DNA from 3 places in the Halomonas sp. SCS19 genome. Region 1 is predicted to be linked to each of the others. Evidence: predicted binding sites of a transcription regulator. Region 1 holds the regulator's gene; each other region holds the start of a gene.

Region 1 (9,969 bases):
CTGGCTCGATAGCTGGATGGCCATGGTGCCGAGCTGGCTGGAATGGCTCGACTGGCTGATCTGGCCGTTGTTTGTGGTCAGCCTCGTGCTGATCGTGTTCTTCAGCTTTACCCTGGTTACCCACCTGATCGCCGCCCCCTTCTACGGCTTCCTGGCAGCCCGGGCCGAGGTCGAGCTGACCGGCCGCGAGCCCATCGATGATCGTGGCTGGCTCAAGACCGGTCTCGACGCCCTGGGCAGGGAGCTGTTGAAGCTGGCCTATATCCTGCCGCGCATGATCGGGCTGTTTATCCTGAGCTGGATTCCGGTGGTCAACCTGATCGCGCCGCTGTTGTGGGCGGCCTTCAGCGCCTGGGTCATGGCGATCACCTACCTCGACTACCCGATGGATAACAACAAGGTCAGCTTCGCCGACATGCGCAAGCGCCTGTCGGCGCGCTGGTGGCCGAGTCTCAGCTTCGGTGGCCTGGTGACCTTGATCACCTGGATCCCGCTGGCCAACCTGTTTCTGATCCCCGGGGCCGTGGCCGGCGCGGTGCTGATGTGGGATCAGCACTATCGGCAGTTGCCGGTGGTAAGGCGTTGAGCAGCAGTTTGAGCACCGCTATCGGCGTTGTCGATGGCCGTACGGCGTTGAGTAGCGCTGTCGATGGACGTGCGGCATCAAAAGGGGAAAGCAGGGAGGCACCATGACGGCGCTGTTGCCTAGTCTTTTGCTCTATATCGCGGCGGCGCTGGCCGAGATCGCCGGTTGCTTTGCGGTGTGGCGCTGGTGGCGAGATGACGCCTCGGCCTGGTGGCTGCTGCCCGCGGTGGCGAGTCTGGTGGCCTTCGCCTGGCTGCTCAGTCAGATCGATGCCGACTACGCCGGGCGTGCCTTTGCCGCTTACGGGGGCATCTACATCGTGGCGTCGCTGGGCTGGCTGTGGTGGGTCGAGCAGCGCCTGCCGGATCGCTGGGACCTGATCGGGGGAGTGCTGTGTCTGGTGGGTGCCGCGGTCATCCTGCTGGGGCCCAGGAGCTGATGGGAGCACGCTCTGTTCGTTCTGGCGGGGCCTAGTGCACAGCGCCTGCGCGGCCGAGCGCCACCGGGTCGGCCGCTGCCAGCCGGCTCGAGGGAAAGATGCAGCGGAAGGTTGCGCCCTCGCCGAGTCGGGAGTCGATATCCAGGCGTGCCTCGTGGCGCAGCAGCACGTGCTTGACGATGGCAAGCCCCAGGCCGGTACCACCGGTGGCGGTGCTGCGGCCCTTGTCGACCCGGTAGAAGCGTTCGGTAAGGCGTGGCAGGTGCCTCGGATCGATGCCTTCGCCGTCGTCTTCCACCTCGAGGCAGGCGCCTTCGCCGTAGGCACGCCAGCGTAGCGTGATATGGGCGCCGTCACCGGCGTAGCGCACCGCATTGAAGGCCAGGTTGGAGACCGCGCTGTGCATCTCCTTCTCGCTGCCGGTGAGACTGCGCGATTCTTCGACGACGACCTCGATCTGCTGGCGCCCGCCTGACAATGCCTCGGCGTCGCGCTTGACCGCCTGCAGCAGGGTGGTGGGGTCGAGGCGAACGTGGTCGCTGCCGCCCTGGTCGTTCTCGAGTCGTGACAGCAGCAGCAGGTCGTTGACCAGATTCTGCATGCGGCGCGTCTGGCTCTGCATCTGGGCGACCCCCTTGCCCAGGCGCTCCGGCAGCATGCCGGCCATGTCGCTGTAGGTCTCCAGGTAGCCGGTGAGCACGGTCAACGGCGTGCGCAGCTCGTGGGAGACGTTGGCGACGAAGTCGCGGCGCATCTGTTCCAGGCGATGCAGACGGGTGATATCGCGGGCCATGACCAGGCGTTCATCGTCACCGTACAGGGTGATCTGGAACTGCAGGATCATGTTCTCGTCGATGGGGGAGGGCAGGCTCAGCGGTTCGCGGTAGTCACGGGCATTGAAGTAGCCGACGAAGCGCGGGTCGCGCAGCAGGTTGGTGATGTGCTGGCCGCGGTCCAGCGCCGGCTTCAGGCCGAGCATGCGCTCGGCGGAGCTGTTCCACCACTCCAGGTCGCCGTGGCGATCGAGCATCACCACGCTGTCGCGCATTGCCTCGGATGACTCCTGGATACGCTGGAGGGTCGAGCGCAGGCGGCGCTGGGTGATCCGCTGGCCCTTTTGATAGCGATAGAGGCGATCGAACAGCTCGCCCCACAGGCCACTGGCGGTGGGAGGTTCCTGCTGGGGGCGGTGGGTCAGCCAGTCGTGCATCGCGTGCAGGTTGCGCAGGTGATAGCTGAGCCCAAGCGCCAGGCCCAGGCCGATGCCTACGCTGGACAGCGAGAAGGGCCAGCCCAGCAAGGCGCCGAGACCCACCAGCACGGCCAGGCGCCAGACTTCTCGTCTCCACAGACGACCCACGTCAGTTCTCGGCTCCGTTCACCTCATCCCTCCTGGTGCTGCGTTGCGTCGATGGCTCGCTCAGACCTTGGCCGAAAAGCGATAACCGGTACCGCGTACGGTCTGGATCAGTTGCTGATGGGGTTCCCCCAGGGCCTTGCGCAGGCGGCGGATATGCACGTCGACGGTACGTTCTTCCACGTAGACGTTGCCACCCCAGACCTGATCGAGCAACTGGCCACGGGTGTAGGCGCGCTCCTGGTGGGTCATGAAGAACTGCAGCAGGCGATATTCGGTGGGGCCCATGTCCAGTGACTTGCCGTCGACGCTGACGCGATGGCTGACCGGGTCGAGCTTGAGGCCTTCTACCTCCACCGGGTCCTCGACGCCCCGCGGAGTGGCGCGTCGCAGCACTGCCTTGAGTCGGGCCACCAGTTCTCGCGGCGAGAATGGCTTGGTGATGTAGTCGTCGGCGCCGGCTTCGAGACCCTGGATCTTGTTGTCCTCCTCACCCTTGGCGGTGAGCAGGATGATCGGCAGCTCTGCGGTGGTTTCCTCGCGCTTGAGCCGGCGGGCCAGTTCGATGCCGCTGGTGCCCGGCATCATCCAGTCCAGCAGCAGCAGGTCTGGCTGGTCATCGACGATGATGGCGTGGGCGGCCTGAGCATTGTCCGCCTCGAGCACCCGGTAGTCGGCCATTTCCAGCGCCACCGCGATCATTTCGCGGATCGGGGCTTCGTCATCGACGATCAGTACGGTCTTGGCGGTCATCCCGGGAGCCTCTTGGTCAGGGTCTTACACTCGACGGTGACAAATGACACCACGTCAATGTGACAATTAGATGACATTGTATCCATTGTCGAGCGACCGAGACGGGCATTTCCCTCACCCGAGGGAGGGGTAGAGGCTCAGTCCGAGTCCGGCGAACAGCAATAGGCCCGACCAGTGGTTGTTGAGAAAGGCCTGGAAGCAACGGTCGCGGTCACGGCTCTTGATCAGCCGCTGCTGGTGGACAAAGGTCGCGCCCATGGCCAGCCAGCCGAGCCAGAAGAAGCCGCCCAGCGCCAGCAGGCTGCCGGCCCAGGCCAGCAGCCCCAGGGTAGCCAGCTGCAACAGCGCAATGATACGGGTGTCCCAGCGGCCGAACAGTACCGCGGTGGACTTGATGCCGATCTTGAGGTCGTCGTCGCGGTCGACCATGGCGTATTCGGTGTCGTAGGCCACGGTCCACAGCACGTTGGCGGTAAACAGCAGCCAGGCGACCATCGGGACTTCGCCGAGCACCGCGCCGAAGGCCATCGGAATGGCCCAGGAGAAGGCTGCGCCCAGCACCACCTGGGGGAAGTGGGTGTAGCGTTTCATGAAGGGATAGCTGGCGGCCAGCACCGCTCCGATCAACGACAGCCACACGGTAAAGCCGTTGGTCAGCCAGACCAGCGCGAAGGCCGATCCCAGCAGGCACACGAACAGCACCTTGGCCTCCCGCTCACTGATGCGGCCGGTGGCCAGCGGTCGGTTCTTGGTGCGTTTGACGTGGCCATCGAAGTGGCGATCGGCGTAGTCGTTGACCACGCAGCCCGCCGCCCGCATCAGGTAGACGCCGGCGACGAAGATCAGCAGGGTGTCACGGGCCGGAATGCCCTCGGAGGCCACCCAAAGCGCCCACAGGGTCGGCCACATCAACAGCCAGGTACCGATGGGGCGGTCCAGACGCATCAGCGCCAGAAAGTCGGGAATTCGGTTCAGGTATCCAGGGGGACGCAGCAGCGAACGATCCATCGGTCTCTCTCATGCTCTGGCGCAGGTCAGGCGAAAATGAGGCGTAAGCCGGGCAACAGTCGCTCCTCGGAGAAACATCGCCGAGAAGCCTTGGCGCAGCCTAGCGCGAGCCGACGGCCATGACCAGCCAGGCGGCTCGCTCCGAAGGTGGCGACGGAAGGGCGATGGCGGGGTGACAGCCGGTGAGCGACAGCTAGTCAGCCGGTGGCAGAGGCCGACAGCGACAACGCTCGGCCCATGGTCGGCATAAAGCTCTCCTGCACCAGCAGCACCCAGCCGCTGTGACGAAATACCGAGCGGCGTTGCCACAGTCCGGTATAGCCGTGGATCGGCCTGGTGTTACGGCCGATCTGAATGGCGCTGCGCTCGAGATCGGGCTGGCGAAACAGCCAGCTGCCGAGAGAGGTCTCGCCGAGGCCTTCGAAGGGAGCGTCGTGACGCTCGACGATCGGTGCCACGCTGCGCGCCACCACCCAGGGCTCCTCGTCCACGCACAGGGCGACCTCGCGCAGCCAGGCCTGCTCGTCGCTGGCCAGGCCCAGCACGTGGGCCTCGTCAGGCCACGGCAGGCCCTTGGCCTCCGCCAGCAGGCGTACGCGAAAGTGCCCGGCGCCTGCCGCCTCGATCAGGCGTTCTGTCAGGGAGTCCCGCGAGGCCAGCCAGGCGTGCCAGTCAGCGGGCACCGCGATGCCACCGGAGGCCAGCGACACCCAGCCGGGGTCGACGATATCGGCCGCGTCGGCATTCGGCGAAGCGGCTGTGGCTGGCGCGGGATTACCCGGTTCGGACCCCGAGCGCTCCCCCAGGGAGCGGAATGTGGAAGGAAGCTGTGTCATGCGGCCTCGGCAGGGCTGTCGTCACCGGAGGGCGGTGCTCCGGTCGGTCGGCGCATAGTGTACCATGTGGCCCAGCACTCACCCGCTGGTGTGGCCCCGTGCGGGCCGGCCCAGCTTCAACAGCGACCGCCCGGCGGTCGTCGGCAGAGTCGAAGGAAGCGATGCAAGGACCCTTGACCATCATCGGTACCGGCATGGCGGGCATAGGCCTGGCACGCCAGGTGCGGGCGCTGGACGCCCACCGACCGATCACCCTGATCAGCGCCGACTCAGGCGATGACTATTCCAAACCGCTGCTGTCCACCGGCTTCGCCAAGGGCCTGGCGGCGGATCGGCTGGCCGCGCGCTCGGCGCTGGAACTGGCCGATCAACTGGGCGCGGTGGTACGTCCCCACACCAGGGTCGATGCCATCGATCTGGCGTCGCGCACCCTGAGCCTGGGCCAGGAACGCCTGCCCTGGTCGGATCTGGTGATTGCCACCGGTGCCAGCCCCGTGGCGCCCTTCGAGATTCCCGATGCCCTGGCCGGACGGGTGTTCTCGATCAATGATCTCGACGACTATCGGCGTTTTTCGGCAGGCCTCGAGGCGCTGGGGCGCCCGGCTCGGGTGGCCATCGTCGGCCTCGGACTGGTCGGCTGTGAATTTGCCAACGATCTGCACGCCGGTGGTCATCGCGTCTGCCTGGTCGGCCCTGAACCCTCGTTGCTGCCCAGGTTGCTGCCACGGCGGCTGGGTCAGACCCTGAGCCAGGCCTTCATCGAGGCCGGCATCGACGTCATCCATGGCCGTCTGGTGAGCAGGCTCGAAGGTGCCGGTGGTGACATCGGTGTGCACCTCGACGACGGCCATGAGCTGGAGGCGGATATGGTGCTGGTGGCCACCGGTCTGAAGCCGCGCTCTCGGCTGGCGCGAGAGGCCGGTATCGCGACAGATAATGATGCCATCGCCGTCGATCGCTACCTTAAAAGCTCCGATCCTCGTGTTCATGCGCTGGGTGATGTGGCCTCGGTGGACGGTGTCAATGCCATGTACGTGCAGCCGCTGCAGGCTTCGGCCAAGGCGCTGGCTGCGACCCTGTGCGGTCGTCCCACCCAGGTGCGTTACGGGCCCTGGCCGGTGCTGGTCAAGACGCCGCTGCTGCCGGTGGTGGCGCTGCCGCCGATGACCGACAAGGTGCATTGGCGAATCGAGGCCGACGGCGAGGATATCAGCGCCCTGGCCGAGGATGACGAAGGGCGTCTGCAGGGCTTTGCGTTGACGGGAAAATGCGTTCGTCGGAAAGTCGAACTGGCGCGGGCGGCACCGCCGTTGCTAGGCTAGGTTCGTCAACGGCGCGGGTTGTACGCGATACAGCCGTCGTTGAAGGTGCCACCGAGGCAGGGCAATTCTATCGGGGACGACCGCCACGACGTGTGGCTGGCCGGTGCCGTATCGCCGGTTTCGTACCGATGGAAGAGGCAAGGTCCCGTCGGCGGTGGCTCTCGCTAGTCGAAAGACAGTCAGGAAGCGCTGAGCGCACCGTGATGTTCATCGTCGTGGTCAACGATCCTGTTGTCACGGCGCAGGGCCGGGGACTGCCCGTGTGGACACTCGGACAGTGTTTCCATAACAATGATGCCGGTGTCACGGCACCGGAGTATCAAGCCAAACCAGGAGGGCTGTATGCGCAAGCCAGAACTCGCCGCGGCGATTGCCGAGCGTGCCGATCTATCCAAGGACAAGGCCAGCCAGGTGTTGAACGTCATCCTCGACGAAATCACCGGTAGCGTGTCTTCCGGCCAGGACGTGTCGTTGATCGGCTTCGGCACCTTCACCGTGCGCGAGCGTGCCGCCCGCACCGGCAAGAACCCTCAGACGGGCCAGCCGCTGAAGATTCCCGCCAGCAAGACAGTCGCCTTCAAGCCCGGCAAGGGGCTCAAGGACGCAGTCGCCCGCTGAGGTGACGACTACCACCGCCTGTCCTCCAGGCGGTGGATCGATATCGCGGCCCGGTAGCGGGCCGCGCCTACCCGTCGACCGGTGAGGCAACATGACCCTGAGACTGATGCTGTGGCTGCTGGGCGTCATGCTCAAGCGGGCCTTCAAGCGCAAGGCGCGATTCCGCGAACGTCTGCAAGACCGGGGTGGGCTCGATTGGGGCATCGCCACCGAAGATCTGTCCATCGCGCGCCACTATCGCATGCGTCCCACGGGGATCGAGAGTCAGCGCGGACTGCCGGTGGATCTCGATCTGGAACTACGCTTCCAGGACAGTCAGACCGCGATCAAGGTACTCCGGCGCCCCTCCCAGCGCACCTTCCTCGATGCCATGATGGCCGGCCAGCTGCGACTGGTGGGCGACGCCCAGGATCTTGATCGGCTGCAGCGCCTGCTCAAGCACCTGTGAGGCATACCTGATTCATACCCGGCCCACGCCTGGCCCACACCCGGTTCACACCTGGCCATAGCGGCCGGCTTCCTCGCCCAGCCAGCGCCTGATCAGTGGCCTGCTGGCCTCTGCTGCCTGCTCGAGCAGGGCATCGGCCAGTGGAGTGATGCGCGGCAACAGGTCGGCATCGCGCTCCAGGTCGGCGATCTTCATCTGGGCCAGCCCCGTCTGGCGGGTGCCCAGCACCTCTCCGGGGCCACGAATCTCGAGGTCCCGCTCGGCGATGCGGAAGCCGTCGGTGGTCTCGCGCATGACCGACAGGCGCTGTTTGGAGGACTCCGACAGCGGCGGATGGTAGAGCAGCACGCAGTAGCTCTCGGTACTGCCGCGCCCCACCCGGCCACGCAGCTGATGCAGCTGCGATAGCCCCAGACGTTCGGGGTTCTCGATGATCATCAGGCTGGCGTTGGGCACGTCGACACCGACCTCGATGACCGTAGTGGCAACCAGCAGGTCCAGCTCGCCGCTCTTGAAGGCGGCCATCGTCTCGGCCTTCTCGGCCGCCTTCATGCGCCCGTGGACCAGGCCGACGGCCAGGCCCGGCAGAGCCTCGGTCAGCTCCTCGTGGGTCACCTCGGCGGCCTGGCAGGTCATCGCCTCGGACTCCTCGATCAGGGTGCAGACCCAGTAGGCCTGGCGGCCCTCGTCGCAGGCCGAGCGGATGCGCTGAATCACCTCGGGCCGGCGTTCGTCCGGCACCACAGCGGTGGTCACCGGGGTACGCCCGGGCGGCAGCTCATCGATCACCGAGACGTCCAGGTCGGCGTAGGCGCTCATCGCCAGGGTGCGAGGAATCGGGGTGGCGGTCATCACCAGCTGGTGGGGCGTTAGCCCGCCCTGTTCGCCCTTCTCGCGTAGCGCCAGACGCTGATGCACGCCAAATCGGTGCTGTTCGTCGATGATCGCCAGGCCCAGACGAGAAAACACCACATCATCCTGGAAGATGGCGTGGGTGCCGACGATCATGCGCGCTCGACCGTCGGCGATGGCGGCCTTGGTGTCCAGGCGCGCCTTGCCCTTGAGCTTGCCCGACAGCCAGGCCACGTCGATGTCCAGCGGCGCAAACCAGTCGCGGAAGGCGCGGTAGTGCTGCTCGGCCAGCAGTTCGGTGGGGGCCATGATGGCGGCCTGGCAGCCGCCGGCAATGGCCGTCAGTGCCGCCATCGCCGCCACCACGGTCTTGCCCGAACCGACGTCGCCCTGGACCAGACGCAGCATTGGCGCGGGCCTGGCCAGGTCGGCTCCGATCTCGTCGAGCACGCGACGCTGGGCGCCGGTCAACGAAAACGGCAGCTGGGCCAGAAAGCGAGTCTTCAGGCTGCGACCGCTGGGCAGCTCCGGCGCGCCGTCCGACTGAATGCGCAGGCGCACCTCGCGCAGGCTCAACTGGTGGGCCAGCAGCTCTTCCATGGCCAATCGCCGGGTGGCCGGGTGATGCCCGTCGCTTAGCGCCTCGACGTCGCTGTCGGGGGGCGGATGGTGCAGGGTGGCGAGGCTATCGTGCAGCGAGGCCAGGCCGAAGCGCTGACGCAGGTTTTCCGGCAGGTAGTCCGGCAGCGCCTCGGGGGTCTCTTCGAGCAGCGTCATGGCCTGGTCGATCAGCGCCCGCAGACGTGCCTGGGCAAGCCCCTCGGTGGTGGGGTAGATCGGTGTCAGGTGGTCTTCCACCGGCGGTTCACTGCCACCGATCAGACGATATTCCGGGTGGTAGATCTCCAGACCGGTCGCGCCGGCGCGGGCCTCGCCAAAGGCGCGTACCCGCACGCCGGGGCGAAACTGCTGCTGCTGCGCCGGCGAGAAGTGGAAGAAGCGCAGGCTGAGGATGCCGCTGCCGTCACGCAGTCGTACCAGCAGGCTGCGGCGGCGACCGCGGACCACGTCGGCGGCGGATACCTCGCCCTCGACCACCGCCTCGTGTCCCCCCCGCAGGGTGGCGATGGGGGTGATCCGGGTGCGGTCCTGGTAGCGCAACGGCAGGTGAAACAGCAGGTCCTCGATTCGCTCCACCTTGAGCCGGGCCAGCTTCAGGGCCAGCGCCTCGCCGACCCCCTTGAGCGTCGTGACCGGGTCCGCCAGCCCGCTCACGGAGTCTCCGATTCGGCGGCGCGGCAGCGCGCGATGGCTTCGGTCACCGCATCGATGGCCTTGGGCCGGGGAAAGCTGGCGCGCCAGGCGATCGCCACGGTACGTCCGGGGGGATCCGTGAAGGGGCGGCTGATCAGCATGCCGCTCTCGTAGTGGCTGGTGCCGATGGCCGAGCGTGGCAGCACCGTGATGCCGAGTCCCGAGGCCACCATATGGCGGATGGTCTCGAGCGATCCGCCTTCGGCGGTGAGGGTATTGTTGGGGCTGTTGAGCTTGTGGCTGATCGCCGGGCAGGCCTCGAGGATCTGGTCGCGGAAGCAGTGGCCTTCGCCCAGCAACAGCAGGCGTTCATCGAGGAGGTCTTCCTTGGCGATGGTCTCGCGCTCGGCCCAGGGATGCTCCGCCGGCAGCAGCACCTCGAAGTCTTCCTTGTAGAGCGGCTTGGTGACGACGTCGGTCTCGGTGAACGGCAGCG
Region 2 (9,969 bases), 530 kb from region 1:
CCCGCAGATTGTCCATGCGGCCACTCATGTTGGGTGTCATCAGACGCGTCTCGGCGAAGCTTTCGGGCGCGGGTGCGGCCAGGTGCCGATCGAACAGCATGTAGGAGCCGGACAGGATCACCGCACGCCGCATGACCTCGGCATCGGCTGTGGCCAGAAGTCCGCCCTCTCCGGAATTGATGTGCTTGTAGGTCTGGGTGCTGAAGCAGCCTGCCTTGCCGAAGGTGCCGCTGGGTCGGCCATCGTAGGCCGCCCCCATGGTGTGGGCACAGTCTTCGATCAGCACGATGCCGTGGGACTCGCACACCGCGACGATGGCGTTCATGTCGCCGATATGGCCGCGCATGTGCGACAGCACAAAGAAGCCGGCACCGCTCTCGCGAGCGGCGCGATCCAGGTCGCCGGGATCGACGGTGGTATCGTCCAGGATGTCCACCAGTACCGCCTCGCCCCCTGCCGCGACGATACTGCCGGGCACCGGCGACAGGGTGAAGGCGTTGCACAGCACCTTGTCGCCGGCCTCGAGTCCGCAGGCGCGCAGCGCCAGCTGCAACGCATAACCGCCGGAGGCGCAGGCCAGTGCGTAGTCGACACCCAGGCTCGCGGCGAACTCGGACTCCAGCAGGGCGGTCTCACCGGCCTCGCCTTCGGCCAGGTTGTAGCGATGCAGGCGACCGCTCTGGAGCACGGCCACCGCCGAGGCGATGGCGTCGTCAGAGATGGCTTCCTGCTGGGTGAAGGATTTGGCAAAACGGCGCATGGCAGGCTCCTTCGCTTGCGACTCAGTAACGAGCCTGACGGTGAACAGGGAAATCCCACTCCTGCTCGGGGAAGTACTTGGCCAGGCGCCAGTCACAGGCCCGGGCGTGGCCTTCCATGCCCTCGGTGCGGGAAATCCGGGATCCCACCGCGCTGAAGGTCAGATTGGCCTCGACGCTCAACTGCTGGGTGGTCAGCACCTTCATGAACTTGTGGACATTGAGTCCACCGGAGTAACGCCCGGCGCGCTTGGTCGGCAGGATATGGTTGGTACCGGAGCACTTGTCACCGTGGGTGACGGTGCTGCCCTCCCCCAGAAACAGCGAGCCATAGTTGCTCAAATGCTGCTTCCACCAGTCCAGATCCTCGCACAGCACCTGCAGATGCTCGCAGGCGTACTGATCGCTGATCGCGACGATCTCCTCGCGGCTGTCGCCCACGATGACCTCACCGAAGTCGCGCCAGGCAGCGTGAACGATATCCGCGTTGGGCATGTCGTCAGCGACTTTCGGCAGAATCTCCATCACTTCGCGGGCGATCGCTTCGCTGGTGCTGAACAGCCACACCGGTGAATTCGGGCCGTGCTCGGCCTGGGACACCAGGTCGACGGCGATGGTCATCGGGTCGGCGGATTCGTCGGCGATGATCGCCGACTCGGTGGGGCCGGCAAACACATCGATACCCACTTCACCGAACAGCAGGCGCTTGGCTTCGGCCACGTAGGCGTTGCCGGGACCGACCAGGATGTCGGCCTCGCGGCCACCGAACAGACCGAAGGCCATGCTGGCCATGGCGTGGACGCCGCCCATCTCGAGGATCATGTCGGCGCCGGCCACATGCATGGCGTAGGCCACCGCCGGGTTGATGCTGTCGCCCCGGGGCGGCGAACAGGCCACCACGTGTTCGACACCGGCGGCCTTGGCGGTGGCCACGCTCATCAGCGCCGAGGCGGCGTGAGCGTAGCGGCCGCCCGGCACATAGCAGCCGGCGCTGTGTACCGGCAGCACACGCTGACCGAGCAGCACGCCCTCTTCGGTCTCGATCTCGAAGGAGGTCAGGCTGTCACGCTGGGCCTCGGCAAAACGGCGGATCTGGCGGTGGGCGAAGTCGATGTCGTCCTTGACCGACTGGGGCACGCTGTCGATCAACTGACGCCGCTTGTCGTCGCTCAACACAAAGTCGCCGGTCCAGCCGTCAAACTTCTCGGCGTATTCGCGCACGGCCGCCTCGCCGCGGGCACGAATATCCTCGAGCATGCCACGCACCGCTTCCGTCACGCGCTGGTCTTCGGCGGCAACGCCAGCGGCGGCCTCCGCCGTCTTGAGATGACGAATGGTCATTGTTGTCTCCGAATAACGTCGTCGAGGGCGCCCGAACTCAGCGGGCGCCTGCCCTGAAGCGCCCTGGGCCTAGCCCTTGTAGTCGGGGAAACCGAAGGTATCGGGATAGCCGAACAGCGCAACGGCGCCGCCGGTGTGCAGGAAGACGACGTTCTCGTCCTGCTTGAAGTGGCCCTGGCGGATCAGGTCGATCAGCCCTGCCATGCCCTTGCCGGAGTACACCGGGTCCAGAAGGATGCCTTCGTGACGGGCCAGCAGGGTGACCGCCTCGATCATGCTGTCGGTGGGCACACCGTAGCCCTCACCCACGTAGTCGCAGTTGGCGACCACCTGGTCGCGGCTGACGACGCCGGACAGGCCGAGCTTGGCTTCGGTCTTCTGGGCCAGGGCAAAGACGTTGGCTTCCTGCTTGTCCTTCGGCGCGCGAACGCCGATGCCGAGCACCGGGATACCGGCGTTGCAGGCGCTGAGGCCGGTGACCAGGCCCGCCTGGGTGCCGGCGCTGCCGGTGGCGTGGACCAGATGATCGATGCGCAGACCCATGTCGTTGGCCTGGGCCAGAAGTTCCAGGGCGGCATTGACGTAGCCCAGGGCACCGATCTCGTTGGAGCCGCCGCCGGGGATGATGTAGGGCTTCTTGCCTTCACTCTTCAGACGATCGGCCAGGCCTTCCATCTCGGCGGCCATGTCGGCACCGCCCGGGCGCTTCTCGACGCTGGCGCCGTGGAGCTGATCAAGGAAGACGTTGCCGTTGTAGTTGTAGTTGGGGTCCTCGCTGCCGGTGCGGTCTTCCAGCAGGATGTGGCACTCGAGCCCCAGCTTGCAGGCGGCGGCCACGGTCTGGCGGGCGTGGTTGGACTGGGTGGCGCCCTGGGTGATGATGGTGTCGGCGCCCTGTTCCAGGGCGTCGGCCATCAGGAATTCAAGCTTGCGGGTCTTGTTGCCCCCGGTGGACAGGCCGGTGCAGTCGTCGCGTTTGATCCACAGCCGCGGACCGCCGAGCAGCTTGCTCAGGTTGTCCATGGGCTCCAGCGGAGTGGGCATATGGCCGAGACGGACACGGGGAAAACGGGACAGGTGCATACGGGCCTCCAGGCGAGTCATTGTTGGCATTGGCGTGCTCTCTTGACGACCTACGTCGAAAGACACAGCAGGCCTGAAGGCCTGCCCTCGAGCGATCGCTTCCAAGTTAAGCCTCGCCTGGAACATGAGACCAATGCCAAGTTGCTCGCCAGCTGTTAAATTTTTGCATAGCCACTGCTTAGCCCCGGCCGCCACCCACTAAGGCAGACCAAAACACCAATGAAGATCGAATGGATAGAGGATTTTCTCGAGCTTATCGAAGCGGGCACCTTTTCCCAGGCGGCCGAACGGCGCCACGTCACCCAGCCGGCATTCTCGCGCCGTATCCGCCAGCTGGAAGAATGGCTGGGGGTGGCGCTGATCGATCGCAGCGCCTCGCGCCTGGAGTTGACCGCCCACGCGCGGGCGTACGAGCCCCAATTACGAGAGTGGCTGGCACGCCTTTACGCCATGCGCAGTCGTCTCAGAAGCGATGCCCGCCAGGGGCCCAGGGCCATTCTGACCACCCAGCACACCCTGACCGTCAGCTACCTGCCGCGCCTGTTGCGCCACCTGCGTCATCACGCGCCTGAGGTGGGACTGCAGATCACCTCGTCCGACCGCAGCCAGTGCATCCACGACTTCGAGCAAGGCAAGGCCGACCTGTTGCTGTGTTCGGAGCTGGAGGGCGCCCCCCTGTTCAGCGGCAGCGACAGCGTCGAGCGGCTGTCACTGGGCGTTGAACGGCTGTTGCCGGTGTGCGCATCGGATCATCACGGTGGTCTCATGCACGAACTCGAGGAAGGTCAACGACTGCCCTTGATCGGCTACGATCCGGACAGCTTTCTTGGCCAGGCCCTGGCGACGCCTTACCTGCTCGATGCCCAACGCCACTACGAGATCGAACTGGTCTGCGAGACCGCCTTCACCATCGGCATTCGCCAACTCGCCCTGGCCGGTCTCGGCATCGGCTGGCTACCCCACGGGTTGATCGAGGAAGACCTCGAGAGCGGCAAGCTGATTTCCTTGCAGGAAATCCTCGGCGGCCCCTCTCTGGAAGTGGCCTGCTATCGCCATCGCGACGAAGCGGCAGTGGCAGCCCCCCTGTGGCACCTGCTGGAAGAACGCCCTCCCGCGGTCTAGCACTCCCCTGCAGTTCGAAGCCCCTCGATCTCGCACCTCAAACTCCCTGAGGGGCGGCGGAAAGCGTCAGCTCGATGGCGTCGTGGCGCCAGTACTCATCATCACAGTCGATGGCACGGCCGTTCTGGTCGTGGTTGATGCGGGTGATGCGCTGGGCGGGGCTGCCGCGTACCGCGTTGAGCGCGCTGGCGGCGTCGCTGGAAAGTACACAGGTGCCGAGCTCGTAGCTGACCCGCCCGACCCGGATGCCGTACTCGCGGCGGTAGAGCTCGGTCAGCGATTCCCGCGCCAGATCGAACTCCAGAATGGCGGGAAAGCAGCGCGGCAACAGATGGTGTTCCACGTAGAGCACCCGGCGTTCGTCCACCAGCCGGGCACGACAGATGCGGTAGACGCGCTCGCCTTCGGCGAGTCCCAGCCGGCGGGCGACCGTGACGGGCGCGATCACTTCCTCGGCACTGAGCAACAGGGTGCGGGCGCTGCGCTGCTGGGATCGCACCATCTCGTGAAACGGCAGGCAGGCCAACAGGTCATAGCGTAGCCGTGGCGGCGACACGAACCAGCCGCGCCGATTCTCGCGATACACGCAGCCCTCCGCCTCCAGCTCATTGAGTGCCTCGCGCAGGGTGATGCGGGTGGTCTGGAGGCGCGCCATCATGTCTCGCTCGCTGGGCAGACGGCGATCGCCCCGTGTCGAGGCCAGACTCAGCAAGGGCGCAAGACGCTCGCGCAGGCGATGGGAGGGGGAGGCGTCGTGCGAGGTGTCGTCAGGGACAGTAGGCAAGGCGGACTCTCGAAGCTCTGACCAGGATCGCCGCCGGGCAGTATCCGGCGGCGTCCAGCTTTCTGGTATAGACCAAAGAAGGTTCAACGTAATTTCAGCAGTCTAGTGGCAAGCCGGTGACAACGCGATGACAGTGCTCGAACGAGTCGGGTTTTTCGTCCTTTACCTAGCTCATATGGACTGAGACGAGACTGCCACGCAACTGACACGAGGCTGTCACGCTAGCTCCTTAGGGTGATCGTCAACGGGAACTGATCTAGACCAGAAAGGCGCATCGGTTTCCGTCGACTTCTCGCCCCTGACCCGGAGACCCTCTCGTGATCGTCACTTCTCTGCGTTACCCGACCCTGACCGCCCTGGCCTGCGTTGGCCTGCTGTCCACCGCCGCCCAGGCAAACACCGCCGAGCTTGAGTCACTGATCGAGGCCGCCAAGCAGGAAGGCCGCGTCGACAGCGTCGGCATGCCCGACACCTGGGCCAACTGGAAGGACACCTGGGCCGACCTGGAAAGCGTCTACAGCCTGGCGCACACCGATACCGACATGAGCTCCGCCGAGGAAGTCGCCAAGTTCAAGGCCGAGGGCGAGAACGCCACCGCCGATATCGGCGACGTCGGCTTCGCCTTTGGTCCGATCGCGGTGCAGCAGGGGGTGACTCAGCCCTACAAGCCCACCACCTGGGACGAGATCCCCGACTGGGCCAAGGACGACGATGGCCATTGGATGCTCGGCTACACTGGCACCATTGCGCTGATGATCAACAAGAACCTGGTGGAAGAGGACCAGCGCCCGAGTTCCTTCACCGACCTGCGCGAGGGTGACTACTCGGTATCGGTGGGCGCCGTGGGCCAGGCTTCCCAGGCCAACAATGCGGTACTCGCCGCCGCCTACGCCGCCGGTGGCGACGAGGGCAATCTGGCCCCGGGCCTCGAGCTGTTCGCCGAACTGGCCGAGCAGGGCCGACTGTCGCTGGCCGACGTGTCCATCGCCAACCTGGAGAAGGGCGAAGTGGAAGTGGCCCTGCTGTGGGACTTCAACGCCTTGAACTACCGCGACCAGATCGACCGTGACGCCTTCGAGGTGGTGATCCCCTCGGACGCTTCGGTGACCTCCGGCTATGCCACCATCATCAACACCCACGCCCAGCACCCCAACGCCGCCAAGCTGGCCCGTGAGTACATCCTGTCCGACGAAGGGCAGTTCAACCTGGCCGAGGGCTACGCTCGCCCGATCCGCGCCGAGCACCTGACCCTGCCCGACGACATCGCCGCCAAGCTGCTGCCCAACGAGCAGTACGCCAGCGCCCGTCCGATCCAGGACTTTGCCGCCTGGGAACAGAGCGCCAAGGTGCTGCCGCGCCAGTGGCAGTCCGAGGTGCTGATCCACCAGCAGTGATCAAGCGCTGAGGACAGCGCCGCTACGTCGATCGACCGCTGAAGACAGTGCCCAAGTGGCCTGTCTTCAGCGCATTCCACGTCTTATCGCGACAGCGCCGCGCCCTGTATTGCCGCGCGGCCGGGAGTCATCATGACCAGACCCGTCATACTGGTGGTGCTGGACGGCCTCAATCACGCCGTCGGCCATCACGCCATGGGCCACTTGAGCGCCCTGGTAGAGGCCGGACGCGGCTACACCACCCACCTCGACTGCGAGCTGCCGGCCATGTCTCGGCCGCTCTACGAGTGCCTGCTGACCGGCGATCGCCCGGTGGACTCCGGGGTAGTGCACAACGACATCGTGCGCCGGTCCCATGGCATCAGCCTGTTCGACCTGGCCCGCGGCCAGGGCCTTGCCACCGCTGCGGCGGCCTATCACTGGGTCAGTGAGCTCTACGTCAAGGCGCCCTTCGAGCGCACCCGCGACCGTTTTCTCGACGACCCTGCGGCGGCCATCCAGGCCGGCATCTTCTACTGGCAGGACCACTATCCGGATGATCACCTGTTCAGCGACGCCGAGGCCCTGAGGCAACGCCACGCGCCGGACTTCCTGCTGGTTCACAGCATGAACATCGACGATACCGGCCACCGTCACGGCGGCGACTCGCCCCAGTACAGAAACGCCGCCCGCCACGCCGACATCGCCCTGGCCGACTACCTGCCAGGCTGGCTGGCCGACGGCTGCCAGGTGATGATCACCGCCGACCACGGCATGAACGCCGATCGCTCCCACTCGGGCCTGCTGGAAGAAGAACGCCGGGTGCCGCTGTGGCTGTTCGGCGACGCCTTTGCCGACCCCGCCGGACGGGTCATCCGCCAGACCCACCTGTGCGGCACCCTGGCAAGCGTCCTCGGGCTCTCCCACGACAAGCCCTGGCATCCCGAGTTGCTGGCCGCGTCCAGCAGCGCAGGCGTCGCATCCACCGCGAACGCCACCTGCAACGAGGAGGCCGGCTCGTGAAGGCGCCCCTACCGGCCTGGCTGTGGCTTGTGCCTTTCGCCGTGATATTCACCGCCTTCCAGCTGGCGCCGATGGCCTGGGTCGCGATCAGTGCCTTCAACGTCAACGGCGACTGGGGCCTTGGCCACTTTCAGGAGATCGCCCAGTCGGCGTTCTTCCGCCAGGCGATCTGGAAGAGCCTGACCATCTCGCTGGTGTCCAGCGCCATCGGCCTGGTCATCGCCACCCTGACCTGCCACGCCCTGGTGCGTTCCGGCGGACGCCTGAGGCGAGCGATGATCGCCTTCACCAACATGACCTCCAACTTTGCCGGCGTGCCGCTGGCCTTCGCCTTCATCATCCTGCTGGGGGCCAACGGCGTGCTGACCCTGGCGCTTCAACGACTCGGCATCATCGAGGACGTGCGTCTTTACTCCACCGGCGGGCTGATCGTCATCTACACCTGGTTCCAGATTCCGCTGGGCATCCTGCTGCTGTTCCCGGCCTTCGCCGGCCTCAAGGCCGAATGGCGTGATGCCGCCAGCCTGCTCGGCGCCGGGCGCATCGCCTACTGGCAGCGCATCGGCCTGCCGGTGCTGTGGCCGGCCCTGGCCGGCACCTTCACGGTACTGTTCGCCAACGCCATGGGCGCCTACGCCACCGTCTACGCGCTGGTCAACACCAGCTACAACCTGATGACCATTCGTATTGCCAACCTGGTGGCCGGCGACCTGTTCCTCGAGCCCAATCTGGCAAGCGCCCTGGCGCTGATTCTGGTGATGCTGCTGGTGCTGGTCACCCTGGTCCAGCAGTGGCTGTTGAGACGGAGTGCACAGCATGGCTCACGCTGAAACCCTGCCGGCTCACAAGAGCCCGACCGCAGCGCCGCTGTCGGCGACCTTCAACCCCTACGCCTGGATCGTCGGCAGCGTCTTCGCGGTGCTGGCCCTGCCGCTGGTGGCGACCCTGGGTTACGCCCTGGCCACCCGCTGGGGCGCGACCCTGGTCCCCGATGGCCTGACCCTGGCCTGGTTCGTGGAGCTATGGACCACCCCGCGCTTTGTGGCGGCCTTCGCCCGGTCGCTGGCTGTCGCCGTGGGTGCCCTGGCGCTGTCGCTGGTGCTGGTGATGCCGGTGGCTTTGCTGGCCCACACCCGCTATCCGTGGCTGGACCGCTGGATGAACACCCTGATCCTGATGCCCTTCGCGGTGCCCCCGGTGGTGTCCTCGGTGGGGCTACTCAAGCTCTACGCTGGCGGCCCGCTGCCGCTGGTGGGCACCCCCTGGATCCTGATTCCCACCTACTTCACCATCGTGCTGCCGTTCATGTACCGCGCCATTGCCAACAGCCTGCGTGCGGTGGACGTGCAAAGCCTGATGGACGCCGCCCAGCTGCTGGGTGCCGGGCCGCTTAAAGCCTTCTTTCTGGTCATCCTGCCCAACCTGCGTGGCGGGGTGCAGATCGCCATCTTCCTGTCGTTTTCGTTCCTGGTCGGCGAATTCGTCTTCGCCAACATGCTGGTGGGCACCCGCTTCGAGACGCTGCAGGTCTACCTCAACAATATGCGCGGCGCCAGCGGCCACTTCACCAGCGCCCTGGTGATCACCCTGTTCGCCTTTACCCTGATCCTGACCTGGCTGGGCAATCGCCAGGCCGAGCACACCATCACGGAGGCCACACGATGATGGCTGCCACTACACCTGCCACCCAGCGCGCCGCCCCGTCCACGGTCCCGTCCACTATCCCGTCCTCGGTCCAGACCACGACCCCGTCCGCGCCAGGCCGCCAGGAAAGCGGCAACGCGGTCTCGCTGAAGGGGCTGGCCAAGCGCTTCGGCGAAACCTCGGTGTTCGCCGACATCGACGCCGATATCGAGCATGGCGAGTTCATCACCCTGCTGGGGCCGTCCGGCTGCGGCAAGTCGACCCTGCTGCGGGCCATCGCTGGGTTGACCTCGCTGGACGCCGGCAGCATCCACATCGGCGGTGACGACATCACCCGCCTGCCGCCCCAGCGGCGCGGGGTCGGCATGGTGTTTCAGCACTATGCGCTGTTTCCCAACCTCAAGGTCGCCGACAACGTCGCCTTCGGCCTGCGCATGCAGAAGGTCCCCGGTGACGAGCGCGCGCGCCGGGTAGACGAGGTGCTGCGCCTGGTCGAGATGCAGGACCAGGCGCACAAGTTTCCCCACCAGCTGTCGGGCGGGCAATGCCAGCGGGTGGCACTGGCACGCTCGCTGGTGGTGGAACCCAAGGTACTGCTGATGGACGAGCCGCTGTCGGCGCTGGACGCCCGCATTCGTCGACATCTGCGCGACCAGATCCGCGAGATTCAGAAGACCCTCGGCCTGACCACCCTGTTCGTGACCCATGACCAGGAAGAGGCCATGTTGATGTCCGACCGGGTGTTCCTGATGCACCAGGGGCGGATCCTGCAAAAGGACACCGCCGAGGTGCTCTACACCCGGCCCCGGGACGAAAACGCCGCCGGCTTCATGGGCCACTA
Region 3 (9,969 bases), 810 kb from region 1:
CTGATCAAGCAGTTCCAGCTCGAACCCAGTGACCTCTATCGGGTCAATGGCCCGGTCAACCTGACCCGCATGATGTCGGTACTGGGTGACGCCGACCGACCCGATCTGATGTACCGCTCCTTTACCCCCGGCGTGCCCAAGCAGGTCAAGCAACCCAACTCCATCATGCAGTCGATGCAGGAAGGCGACATCCTGCTGCACCACCCCTTCCAGTCGTTCACCCCGGTGGAGGACCTGCTGCGCGAGGCCGCCCGCGACCCCGACGTGCTGGCGATCAAGCAGACGCTGTATCGCACCGGTGCCGACTCACCCATCGTCAACGCCCTGGTCGAAGCCGCCGGCCAAGGCAAGGAAGTGACCGTGGTCATCGAACTGCGCGCCCGCTTCGACGAAGCCGACAACCTGGCGCTGGCCTCGCGCCTGCAGGAGGCCGGCGCCATCGTCATCTACGGGGTGATGGCCTACAAGACCCACGCCAAGATGATGCACATCGTGCGTCGCGAGAAGGGCGCGCTGCGCCACTACGCTCATCTCGGCACCGGCAACTATCACTCCAAGACGGCCAAGCTCTACACCGACTACAGCCTGCTCACCGCGGACCCTGTGCTGTGCGCCGACGTGCACAAGGTGTTCCAGCAACTGTCCGGCATGGGCCGCACCCGCCAGATCGAGAAGCTGCTGCACGCCCCCTTCACCCTGCACGAACGGGTCGTGGAAATGATCGAGCGGGAGGCAAGCTACGCGCGCAAGGGCAAGCGCGCCCATATCATCGTCAAGTGCAACTCGCTGACCGAACCCAAGCTGATCCAGGCGCTCTACCGCGCCTCCCAGGCCGGCGTCGAGTGCGACCTGATCATCCGCGGCATGTGCTGCCTGCGCCCCGGCCTGCCCGGTATCTCCGAGAATATCCGGGTGCGCTCGGTGATCGGTCGCTTCCTCGAACACACCCGGGTGTTCCACTTCCACAACGACGGCAAGCCCGAGATATGGGGCTCCAGCGCGGACTTCATGGCGCGCAACATGTTCCATCGGGTCGAGACCTGCTTCCCGCTGCTCGACAAGAAGCTCGCCGCCCGGGTGCGCAAGGACCTCGAGACCTACCTGGTCGACAACTGCCAGAGCTGGCTGCTGCAGGCCGACGGCACCTACATCAAGCAGGATCCGGGCGAGGCCGCACCGATCTCCGCCCAGGAAACGCTGCTGTACGCCTACGCCGCTCGCGCTTGAGTAACGCCCCGCATTGACGCGCCATCGGCGCGTCGATAACACCACCCAGGCCCCTCGCCAGCGACGCTGGCGAGGGGCTTTTCATGTTGTCGTCATGTGTCCTGACGGCTGCCGGACGCCGCGCGACCTGCGCCTTGGCCGCCCCAAGCGGTTCCCGGACCAACCGCCTCCCGCTTCAGGCTGCCGATCATCCAGCCCTGGACACCCAGACCCTAGAAAAAACACCCCGGCTCCCTGAAAAGGGAGCCGGGGTGCTGGGGCGGCGCAAGACGTCAGACGTAGAGAACGCCCCTGGAGGTTGCCCGAAAGGCCGACGCAAGCCGGCACCTTTCGGACACGTCCTAGACGCCGATCTGGCCGCCGTCTTCGCGCTGGATCACCACCGTGGCGGCGCGCGGTCGCACGCTGGCATCAGACGCCTGGGTCGCGTCGTCACTGGCCGGCCAGTTGCCCGGATGCTGGATATTGATAAACAGCGCGGTCTTGTCCGGCGTGGGGAAGATGCCAGTGACCTCGCAGCCGTTGGGGCCCACGCAGAAACGCTTGAGCTTGTCCTGGTTGGCCCCGGAGATCACCGCGGCGGCACCATCGGCACGCTCGAGCTCCGCCGGCACGACCGCCAGCACCTGGTCATTGGTGCTCTCGGTGACGCCCTCGTAGCCGTTGTCGGTCTGGATCCACAGGATGCCCTGGCCGTCGCCGCGCTCATCGAAGTAGAGCCCATCGGGACTGGCGAATTCGTTGTCGGCGGTCAGCCCGGACAGGTTGTTCTGGTCACTGGCCGCGGCACCGAACACGAATACCTCCCAGTCGAAGGCGGTGGCATCGCTGCCCTCGCGCCAGCGGATGATCTGACCGGCCTCGTTGTTCGCCCGCGGGTTGGCCGCATTGACCGGTGCCGTGGCGTAGCCGTTGCCCAGCGCGGTGATGTTGTCGCCGTCGCCGGTCAGGGTCGCCTCGGTGCCGTCTTCGGTACGCTTCGAGTTGTTGGTCAGGGTCATGTAGACCTCGCCGGTGGACGGGTCCACCGCGCCCCACTCAGGGCGATCCATCGGTGTGGCACCCATCAGGTCGGCGGCATCACAGGTGTGGATGATCACCCCGGCCAGGTCATCGGCGTCGAGTTCCAGCGCCTCGGCCAGGGTACGGCCATCCTGGGTGGAAGCGTCCGGCGTCAGCGGCAGCCACTCGCCGCTGCCATCGGCGTTGAAGCGAGCGACGTAAAGGGTGCCGCTGTCCATGTACTTGTCACCGATCGCCAGGCGATCGGCCTCGGCGCCGGGAGCGATGGCATCCGCCGGGTCCCAGGCCGCCTCCGAGACAAACTTGTAGATGTACTCGTTGCGCGAGTCGTGACCGGAGTAAAACACCACCGGCTCGCCTGCTACCAGCTTGCCCGGCCAGCAGCCCTCGTGGCGGAAGCGGCCCAGCGCCGTGCGCTTGATCGCCTGCCTGCCGGTATAGGGGTCGATCTCGACGATATAGCCGAACTGACGCGGCTCGTTGCGGTAGTCACCGCTGGCGTCGTCGGCGACGGGGTCGCCGATCAGACGGGTAAATTCGTCGTCGCGTTCGCTGTCATCACCCGCGGCGGTCTCCCAGCCGTAGCGTCCGCGACCACTGGCGATGCCAAGACGGTCATCGTCCAGGGTACGGCCTTCGTTCTTGACGAAGTAGGCCGGCCAGTTCTCCTCGCAGGTGAGGTAGGTACCCCAGGGCGTGTAGCCGTGGGCACAGTTGTTGTTGGTGCCGCGAGCCTGGGTGCCGCCCGGGGAATACCTGGTCTTGACATAGTCGCTGCCCGCCACCGGCCCTGACAGGTGCATCGGGGTGGCGCTGGTGTAGCGACGGTTATGGGCGGAACCCTTGACGTGGCTCCAGCGACCATCGGCGTCCTTCTTCACCTCGACCACGGTCACCCCGTGGGCGTTGATCTCGGTGCGCACCTCGTCCGCCGGACGCTTGCCTTCGGTCATGTTGGTAGGGCCGCCCTGGGGCGCCCACAGCGCGTTCTCGTCGATGTATTCGTTGTTCATCACCAGCAGGAAGCGCTCGGAGGCCGTGCTCTCATCCAGCGCGAAAGGATGCATGCCGTCGTGATGCATGCCGACGCTGGCCGCCTGGGCCTGGGGCGTCATCGTCAGATCCTCGCTCCATTCGGGCGCGCTGTCGTCAAGCGGCGTACCCCAGGGCACCAGCACCTGGGCGGTATAGCCCGGCGGCACCACCACGGCGTCGCTGCGCGAACCGGCAATCGACTCGAAGGCCAGCGCCAGCGGCGTCTTGGCCATCCCTGACGACGGCTCGTTGGCGAAGGCCGAGAGACCAAAGCTTCCCAGCATGGTCATGGCCGCCATGCCCATGCCACCCTTCATCACCCCTCGCCGGGAAAGACGACGGTCGAGCACCGAGGAGAAGGGTTCATTACGGCTGGGGTTCAACAGACGATGATCTTCAATTTCCTTGCTCATTGCGCAGTCCTCTTCTTGCAGCCCTCTGTTCGCCGTCAAGGCGTGGGCTGTCGGTGCCAGTCACTGTTGCCGGCCTCGGGTATCGGAGGGGAAAGTCGATCACAGGGGCGACGGCGGTCCGCCGACAACACTAGGTAGTCCAGATGACACTCGTATGACGATAGACGAGGTTGACGCAGAGCACAGGAAGTAGCGCTATTGTAAAAAGAGTAACAGTTGGTGAAAGAAAATGGCTTCGCTCGTCGACACAGTGCACCAACAATCGCTATCGACAGGACCAGAACCATGTGGAATCTGGGACACCGACATCAGCGCATACTTCTTATGCCCCAACGCGCCCCTTCAGCCGACGAAGATCCCGAGCCTCGTTGGTACTGGGTCCACTGTGTCGATCAACAGAGCCTCGACCGGGGCAGCGCCGCCAATGTCCAATCGCTTTCATGCCTCGACCAGGCACTTCCCTGTTGTCTCGTCATACCGCCACAATCGGTCACCCTGGTAACGCTGGACGGCGCCCTGGCCGAGGAGGTCGACAGCAGGGAGTCACTGGATGAACTGGTTGAGCGGGAGCTTTGCGTAATACCGCACACTCTCGCGCTCCATGTGCTCTATCGTGATGACAGCGCCCTGGATGTCATGGTGGTGCAGCGTACCCTGCTGGCCCAGTGCAGCCGACGCCTGGGACGCCATCACCTCTCGCCCCGCTGGTGGGCCAGCGCCTTCCAGGGTCTGCCGCCGCCCGAACCCGACACCCTGGGCGTACTGCCCTGGGGCGACGACTGGATGCTGAAGTGGCGCCACCCCGAGACCCCTGAACGGGAGCGCTGGCTGTGCTGGCCCAAGAGTCAGGACATGGAGGACCTGAGCGACCATCTTCCGGAAGTGCTGCGCGAGTCGCCATGGAATTGTCCACTGGCCCCCCAGGCCGTCAACGGCCTCGACTGCCTGGACTTCTGTGCCCGCCACCTGCCCGAGGACCTGCCACTGGTGCCCTCGGACATCGGAGGTGAGGGTCAGCCTAGGGAGAAGAAGCCCGAGCCCGCGTAGAGGCAGCGTGATCGCTATCGCTAAACTTCGCTGCCACTGGCCCAAAAAACGTGTAGAGGCGTTTGAAGCGACGAGAGGGAATGCTGAAGTCATATCGTGAGCGATGACGAGCCGGATGCCGCCGGAGCGCAAAGGCTGGAGTTTACCTTCGACGGAATGAGAACCTTTAGCGCCGGCGGCGGAGTTGCAGTGCATCGCCATCTATCCCGTGTTTCTTCAATCTCCGAGCATGACTCCTATACTTTCCGTTTGGCTACCAACTCCGTTGACCGCCGTAATATCTTGGGGACAGCATGACATGACTACGCAACAGGTCATCATTGCCTTGAACACGATCCTGTCGTCTCTTTTGGCCACGGGTGGCACAAATGTCAGTGAGCCATCACCATCAAGTGGAACATTCATCCACACATTGAATGGTGATGGAACATGCGAAACCTCCTTGCCGATGGCAAGCAATGCCATTCGAAGATTATCAACACAGTTGTCATGGTATTCGCTTACGCCAAGCTGTCTATAGCGATTGATATCGCAGGCGGCAATCAATGTGTCATGCACCCCAGGCGAAGTATCTTCCACTAGTTCCAGCATCTCGTTTCTTCTATTGGAAACCATACTGTCACCGACAACCGGCACCAAGCGCCCAAGATGGGTTCGAGTATGTTCCATGGATAGAAATTCGTCTGGATCACTCGTATTGAAAGCCCACATATCGCAGACCTGCAATCCACTTACGTTAATCAGCGTAAGCATCTGCCCTTTTTCCAGTACAACGGCAGCGCCACACCTCGCGGGAATGAAATAGACCTTTCCTGGCTGCAGAACACCATTGCGCGCAAGCGGTTGGCTCACTGACAACTGTTTTTCTTCCAGCGCACCGAAAGAAGCCGCCAGATCAGGCTCCCTATCTCTACTTATATAACCACCCATCATCCACCTCGCTCACTGATTTTTCCGACTTATCATGAAGAATACATTGTTGGAAATCAGACACTCCCTCTCACCACATCGGCCCTCTGACGGCGAGACGCGCAAATTTCTCATCCCGCGAGACTATTCTTATTTCAAGTTCTGCAATACAGACGTTTGCTGGACAGGGAATCACATCTGTTGCCGAGCATCTGGTACCCAGCAGGGGACGATCGTAGAAGCGGTCACGGAGGTGCGCTCACCCCGAGACTGGATCGGAAACAACGCGAGGAACGTCCAGACTGGCCGCCAGCCTGTCGACCAACGCCTCAACGCGTTGCTCCGCCTGAATCAGAGACTGCTGCAGCCGCTCGCCGGCAAACTCGTCATACTCCACGGCGATGCTGTGCAACTCCTCTATGCCGAGATAGGCGAAAACGGTACGCAAGTGTGGTTCGACGTGGTTGGTGTGCTCCATTCGCTCACCAGGCTCGTAGCCATAGTCACCCCGTGCACCAAGCACCACCAAGCGCTTGCCCATGGCGCTCAGCATCGGCCAGTAGGGCAAGCCTGGGCGGGAGCGATCAAAGCCGAAAGTCCGCCCGACTCGCACAATATTGTCGATATAAGCCTTGAATCCGGCCGGAACGCCGAAGTTGTACATCGGGACGCCAGCGATGATCAGATCCGCCTCGAGCAGTTCGTCGACCAGGGAATCACTCTCCGCGAGAACCTCGTGCATCCACCTATCCCGCGCTTCCGGCTTGGTGAAGGCGGCATGAATCCAATCACCGGTGACAGGACGAGGCGGCTGCTGGCCGACATCGCGATAGACGACCCTGTCGTCAGGACGTGCCCGTTGCCACTGTGTGACGAAGTGGGCGCTGAGGCGTCTCGAATGCGATCCGTGGGGTTGACTACCGGAAAGTCCGGAGCGTGCGCTGGCATCAAGGTGCAACAGTGTAGCCATGAAGATTCTCCTTTGGGATTAGTACCGCTCATGCTTGGTGGAGCACGAACGACAGAATCTTCCAATCGATTCGGGCCGACAAACGATCTATTCTTTGCAGATGCACAAAAATTTTTTATCCATAGGGATGCGATGCAACGACGCCGACTACCACTCTCGCAGTTGCGTGCTTTTGAGGCGGCAGCACGTCACCGTAGTTTCAAGGGGGCGGCTGAAGAGCTGGCGGTAACGCCCGCCGCGATCAGCCACCAGGTACGGGAACTGGAAAGCTGGCTCGGCGTAGCGCTATTCGAGCGTCGCACCCGCCAGGTGATCCCGACCGACGCGGCAACGGAGCTTTCTCCCGTGCTACGCCAGGGCTTTGACGCCTTCGCCGAGGCATTGGAAAGTCTGCTCAAGCGAACGACACCCGCCAGCGTCACCCTCTCCTGCACTCCGGCCTTCGCCAGCCAGTGGCTGCTTCCTCGATTGACCGACTTTCATTCGACGAATCCCGATATCGCCTTGAATATCCATGCCAGCGAGAGCGTGCTTGATCTGACGCATGGAACCCGCCTGGCGATTCGTTACGGTATGGGCCCCTATCCGGACCATGAGGTGGTGACCCTGGCGACCGATCGCATTGCCCTGGTCGCCAGCCCGCAACTCCAGCTGGCTGGCGTCGACGACCTCAGGGGTGTTCGTCATATCGATTTCGACTGGTACTGTCCGAACCTTGGCCTGCCCGGCTGGGCTCAGTGGTGTCAGGCGTTGGGGTCTACCCCTGCCGTGCTGGGGCCTCGACTCGCCTTCTCCGAAGAAAGTCACGCGATCCAGGCCGCTATCTCCGGTCAGGGCGTGGCCCTGCTGGGCTTGACCCTGGTGCAGGATGAGATCGCTCGTGGTGTGCTGGAGGTGCCATTCGGCCCGTTTCTACCGGGACTGCACTACCACCTGATCAGGAGCCAAACAATGTCCGACAATGCCATCCTCGACAAGGTGGTGGTCTGGCTTCAACAGGCGTTTTCAGCGGCAACCGCTACCATAGGCGAACAACAGGCACCTTGATGCAACCCGTTTGCCTTCCCGCAAGAAATGACCGTCCTGGCCTTGAGCGTGGCGCTGGATGATCGAACTCAGACGTCATCGAACATCGAAGGCGTTCGCCCCATCGCCCCCTCTCCGATGACCCGAAGCAGCCGGTGGGACATGTGAGGATGACCCGACACTGCACGGGAGGGCATACTGGGGGCGATATCACTAAAACGGGAAAATGTTGTGAAACGGGCCATGCCAGGGATGCGGTCTGCTCTACTCACTACGGTGCTTGCCGCGGCGCTTGTTACTCTCAGCGGCTGCGCCGCCTTCGCCCCGGCGCCGCCGAGCCATCAGGACAATCTGTGCGAGATCTTTCGCCAGCAGCCTGACTGGTACGACGCCACCCAGGCCTCCTATGAAAAGTGGGGCACGCCCCCCTGGACCCAGATGGCCTTCATCAAGCGCGAGTCGTCGTTTCGCAGCCACGTCAGGCCGCCACGTACCAAGTTGCTGGGCTTCATTCCGTGGACGCGCCCGTCCTCGGCCTACGGCTATGCCCAGGCCCAGGATCCGGTATGGGGCGAATACGATGACGCCGCCGGCGGGCTGTTCGCCAGTCGCACCGACATGGACGACGCCACCGACTTCATCGGCTGGTACAACGCCCGCACGCGGCGCATGACGGGGGTGTCACTGTCCAACCCCGAGCACCTGTACCTGGCCTACCACGAAGGCCAGGGAGGCTATCAGCGCGGCAGCTATCGCGCCAAGCCGGCGGTGCAACGCGCGGCGCGGGAGGTGGCTAGCACAGCTTCCCGCTACCGCAGCCAACTGGCAGCCTGCGAGGCGGAATTCCGCTGCGACAGCTTCTATCAGGTATGGCCCTTCTGCCGCTGAGTCAGGTGGCCACCCACTATGCTTCCCGCTACCGCAGCCAACTGGCGGCCTGCGAGGCGGAATTCCGCTGCGACAGCTTCTATCAGGTATGACCCGTCTGCCGCTGAGTCACGTCCCCACCCGCGACGCGAGCCAGTTACGCCGGACATAAACGACCAGAGGCCCGAAAGGGCCTCTGGTCTGGTTCGTTCGCATCGTCGGGCTCAACCCTGCTGGGCAAGACGCTCGGCAGCCAGGCTCAACAGGTGTTCGGTGGTCTCCCAGCCGATGCAGGCGTCGGTGACCGAGACACCGTAGCGCAGCTTGCCGGGCTCCAGGGGTTGTTTGCCCTCGTTCAGGTGGCTTTCGAGCATCACCCCGATCAGCGAGGTGTCACCGGCCAGACGCTGGGCCAGCACCTCGAGCAGGACTTCGCTCTGACGGCGATGGTCCTTGCGTGCGTTGGCGTGACTGCAGTCCACCATCAGCCGCGGCGGCAGGCCGGTGCCGATCAGCGCCTTCCTGGCGGCGGCGACCGCGTCGACCCCGTAGTTGGGCTCACCGTGGCCGCCCCGCAGCACCACATGGGTGTAGGGGTTGCCGGCGGTCTCGCGCATGACCGGCTGCCCCTGCTCGCCCACCGCGAAGTGCTGGTGGGGGTGGGCGGCCGAGCGCATGGCGTCCAGTGCCACCTGGACGTCGCCGCTGGTGGCGTTCTTGAAGCCGACCACCGCGCCGATGCCACTGGCCATCTCGCGATGCAGCTGGGATTCGGTGGTGCGTGCGCCGATCGCGACCCAGGCCAGCAGGTCCTCAAGGTAAGGAGCGATCATCGGCTGCAGGATCTCGGTGGCCACCGGCAGACCCAGCTCGACGATCTCGCGCATCAGCTGGCGTGACAGCTCGAGCCCACGCGCCATGTCGCCCTTGCCATCCAGGTCCGGGTCATAGGCCAGGCCCTTCCAGCCCACGGTGGTGCGGGGCTTCTCGACGTACACCCGCATCACCACCAGCACTCGATCACGGATGCTGTCGGCCAGGGAGGCCAGACGCCGGGCGTATTCAAGCGCCGACCTGGGGTCATGGATCGAACAGGGCCCGACCACCGCCAGCAGGCGATCATCACGACCCTCGAGAATGTCACGGATCTGCTGACGCTGAGCGTCGACGCGATCGCTCAGGGTCGTCCCGAGTGGGCACTGGCGCTTGAGCGCCTGCGGGGTCGGCAGGGTCATCTGGGGGGCGGTCTCTTGCGTCGCGGCAGCGTTGAGGTCGGCGGTGGCAAGCGAAAGGCTGGCGGTCATGGTATCAGCTCCGTGTGGTCGTACATCGTTGGGTGCGTCGACCACCGAGGCGCTCACGGTCGGAGGTGGCCAGTTGGGCCGACCGCGCGTCGATAAATCGCCAGCTATCGCCATAGGCATAGCCATGGGAAATGGTGCTGGCGAAGAG

The links. The regulator PhoB, encoded in region 1, activates phosphate uptake and scavenging genes when phosphate is short. The targets are predictions, from matches to a motif close to TGTCATANNNNTGTCANA.
Region 2: NFH97_RS11210 (UTRA domain-containing protein) is a predicted target of PhoB. The motif match lies at 5,204-5,221, and genes of this name have one in related genera.
Region 3: NFH97_RS12445 (PhoX family protein) is a predicted target of PhoB. The motif match lies at 3,841-3,858, and genes of this name have one in related genera.

The regions. Positions count from the first base shown of each region.
Region 1 is NZ_JAMSHN010000001.1:2,014,969-2,024,937, forward strand. It holds gene cysZ (sulfate transporter CysZ) at 1-586, shown strand, start outside; gene NFH97_RS08720 (YnfA family protein) at 690-1,025, shown strand; gene phoR (phosphate regulon sensor histidine kinase PhoR) at 1,057-2,385, opposite strand; gene phoB (phosphate regulon transcriptional regulator PhoB) at 2,446-3,135, opposite strand; gene ubiA (4-hydroxybenzoate octaprenyltransferase) at 3,250-4,143, opposite strand; gene NFH97_RS08740 (chorismate--pyruvate lyase family protein) at 4,341-4,979, opposite strand; gene NFH97_RS08745 (FAD-dependent oxidoreductase) at 5,141-6,301, shown strand; gene NFH97_RS08750 (HU family DNA-binding protein) at 6,644-6,919, shown strand; gene NFH97_RS08755 (hypothetical protein) at 7,011-7,367, shown strand; gene recG (ATP-dependent DNA helicase RecG) at 7,413-9,494, opposite strand; gene NFH97_RS08765 (hydrogen peroxide-inducible genes activator) at 9,491-9,969, opposite strand, start outside.
Region 2 is NZ_JAMSHN010000001.1:2,549,611-2,559,579, reverse strand. It holds gene NFH97_RS11230 (DegT/DnrJ/EryC1/StrS family aminotransferase) at 1-760, opposite strand, end outside; gene hisD (histidinol dehydrogenase) at 783-2,099, opposite strand; gene cuyA (D-cysteate sulfo-lyase) at 2,169-3,212, opposite strand; gene NFH97_RS11215 (LysR family transcriptional regulator) at 3,402-4,304, shown strand; gene NFH97_RS11210 (UTRA domain-containing protein) at 4,342-5,088, opposite strand; gene NFH97_RS11205 (ABC transporter substrate-binding protein) at 5,406-6,482, shown strand; gene NFH97_RS11200 (alkaline phosphatase family protein) at 6,615-7,484, shown strand; gene NFH97_RS11195 (ABC transporter permease) at 7,481-8,314, shown strand; gene NFH97_RS11190 (ABC transporter permease) at 8,301-9,149, shown strand; gene NFH97_RS11185 (ABC transporter ATP-binding protein) at 9,146-9,969, shown strand, end outside.
Region 3 is NZ_JAMSHN010000001.1:2,827,545-2,837,513, reverse strand. It holds gene ppk1 (polyphosphate kinase 1) at 1-1,227, shown strand, start outside; gene NFH97_RS12445 (PhoX family protein) at 1,569-3,698, opposite strand; gene NFH97_RS12440 (hypothetical protein) at 4,023-4,745, shown strand; gene NFH97_RS12435 (DUF1989 domain-containing protein) at 4,962-5,678, opposite strand; gene NFH97_RS12430 (FMN-dependent NADH-azoreductase) at 5,914-6,624, opposite strand; gene NFH97_RS12425 (LysR substrate-binding domain-containing protein) at 6,655-7,671, shown strand; gene NFH97_RS12420 (transglycosylase SLT domain-containing protein) at 7,903-8,538, shown strand; gene NFH97_RS12415 (3-deoxy-7-phosphoheptulonate synthase) at 8,742-9,821, opposite strand.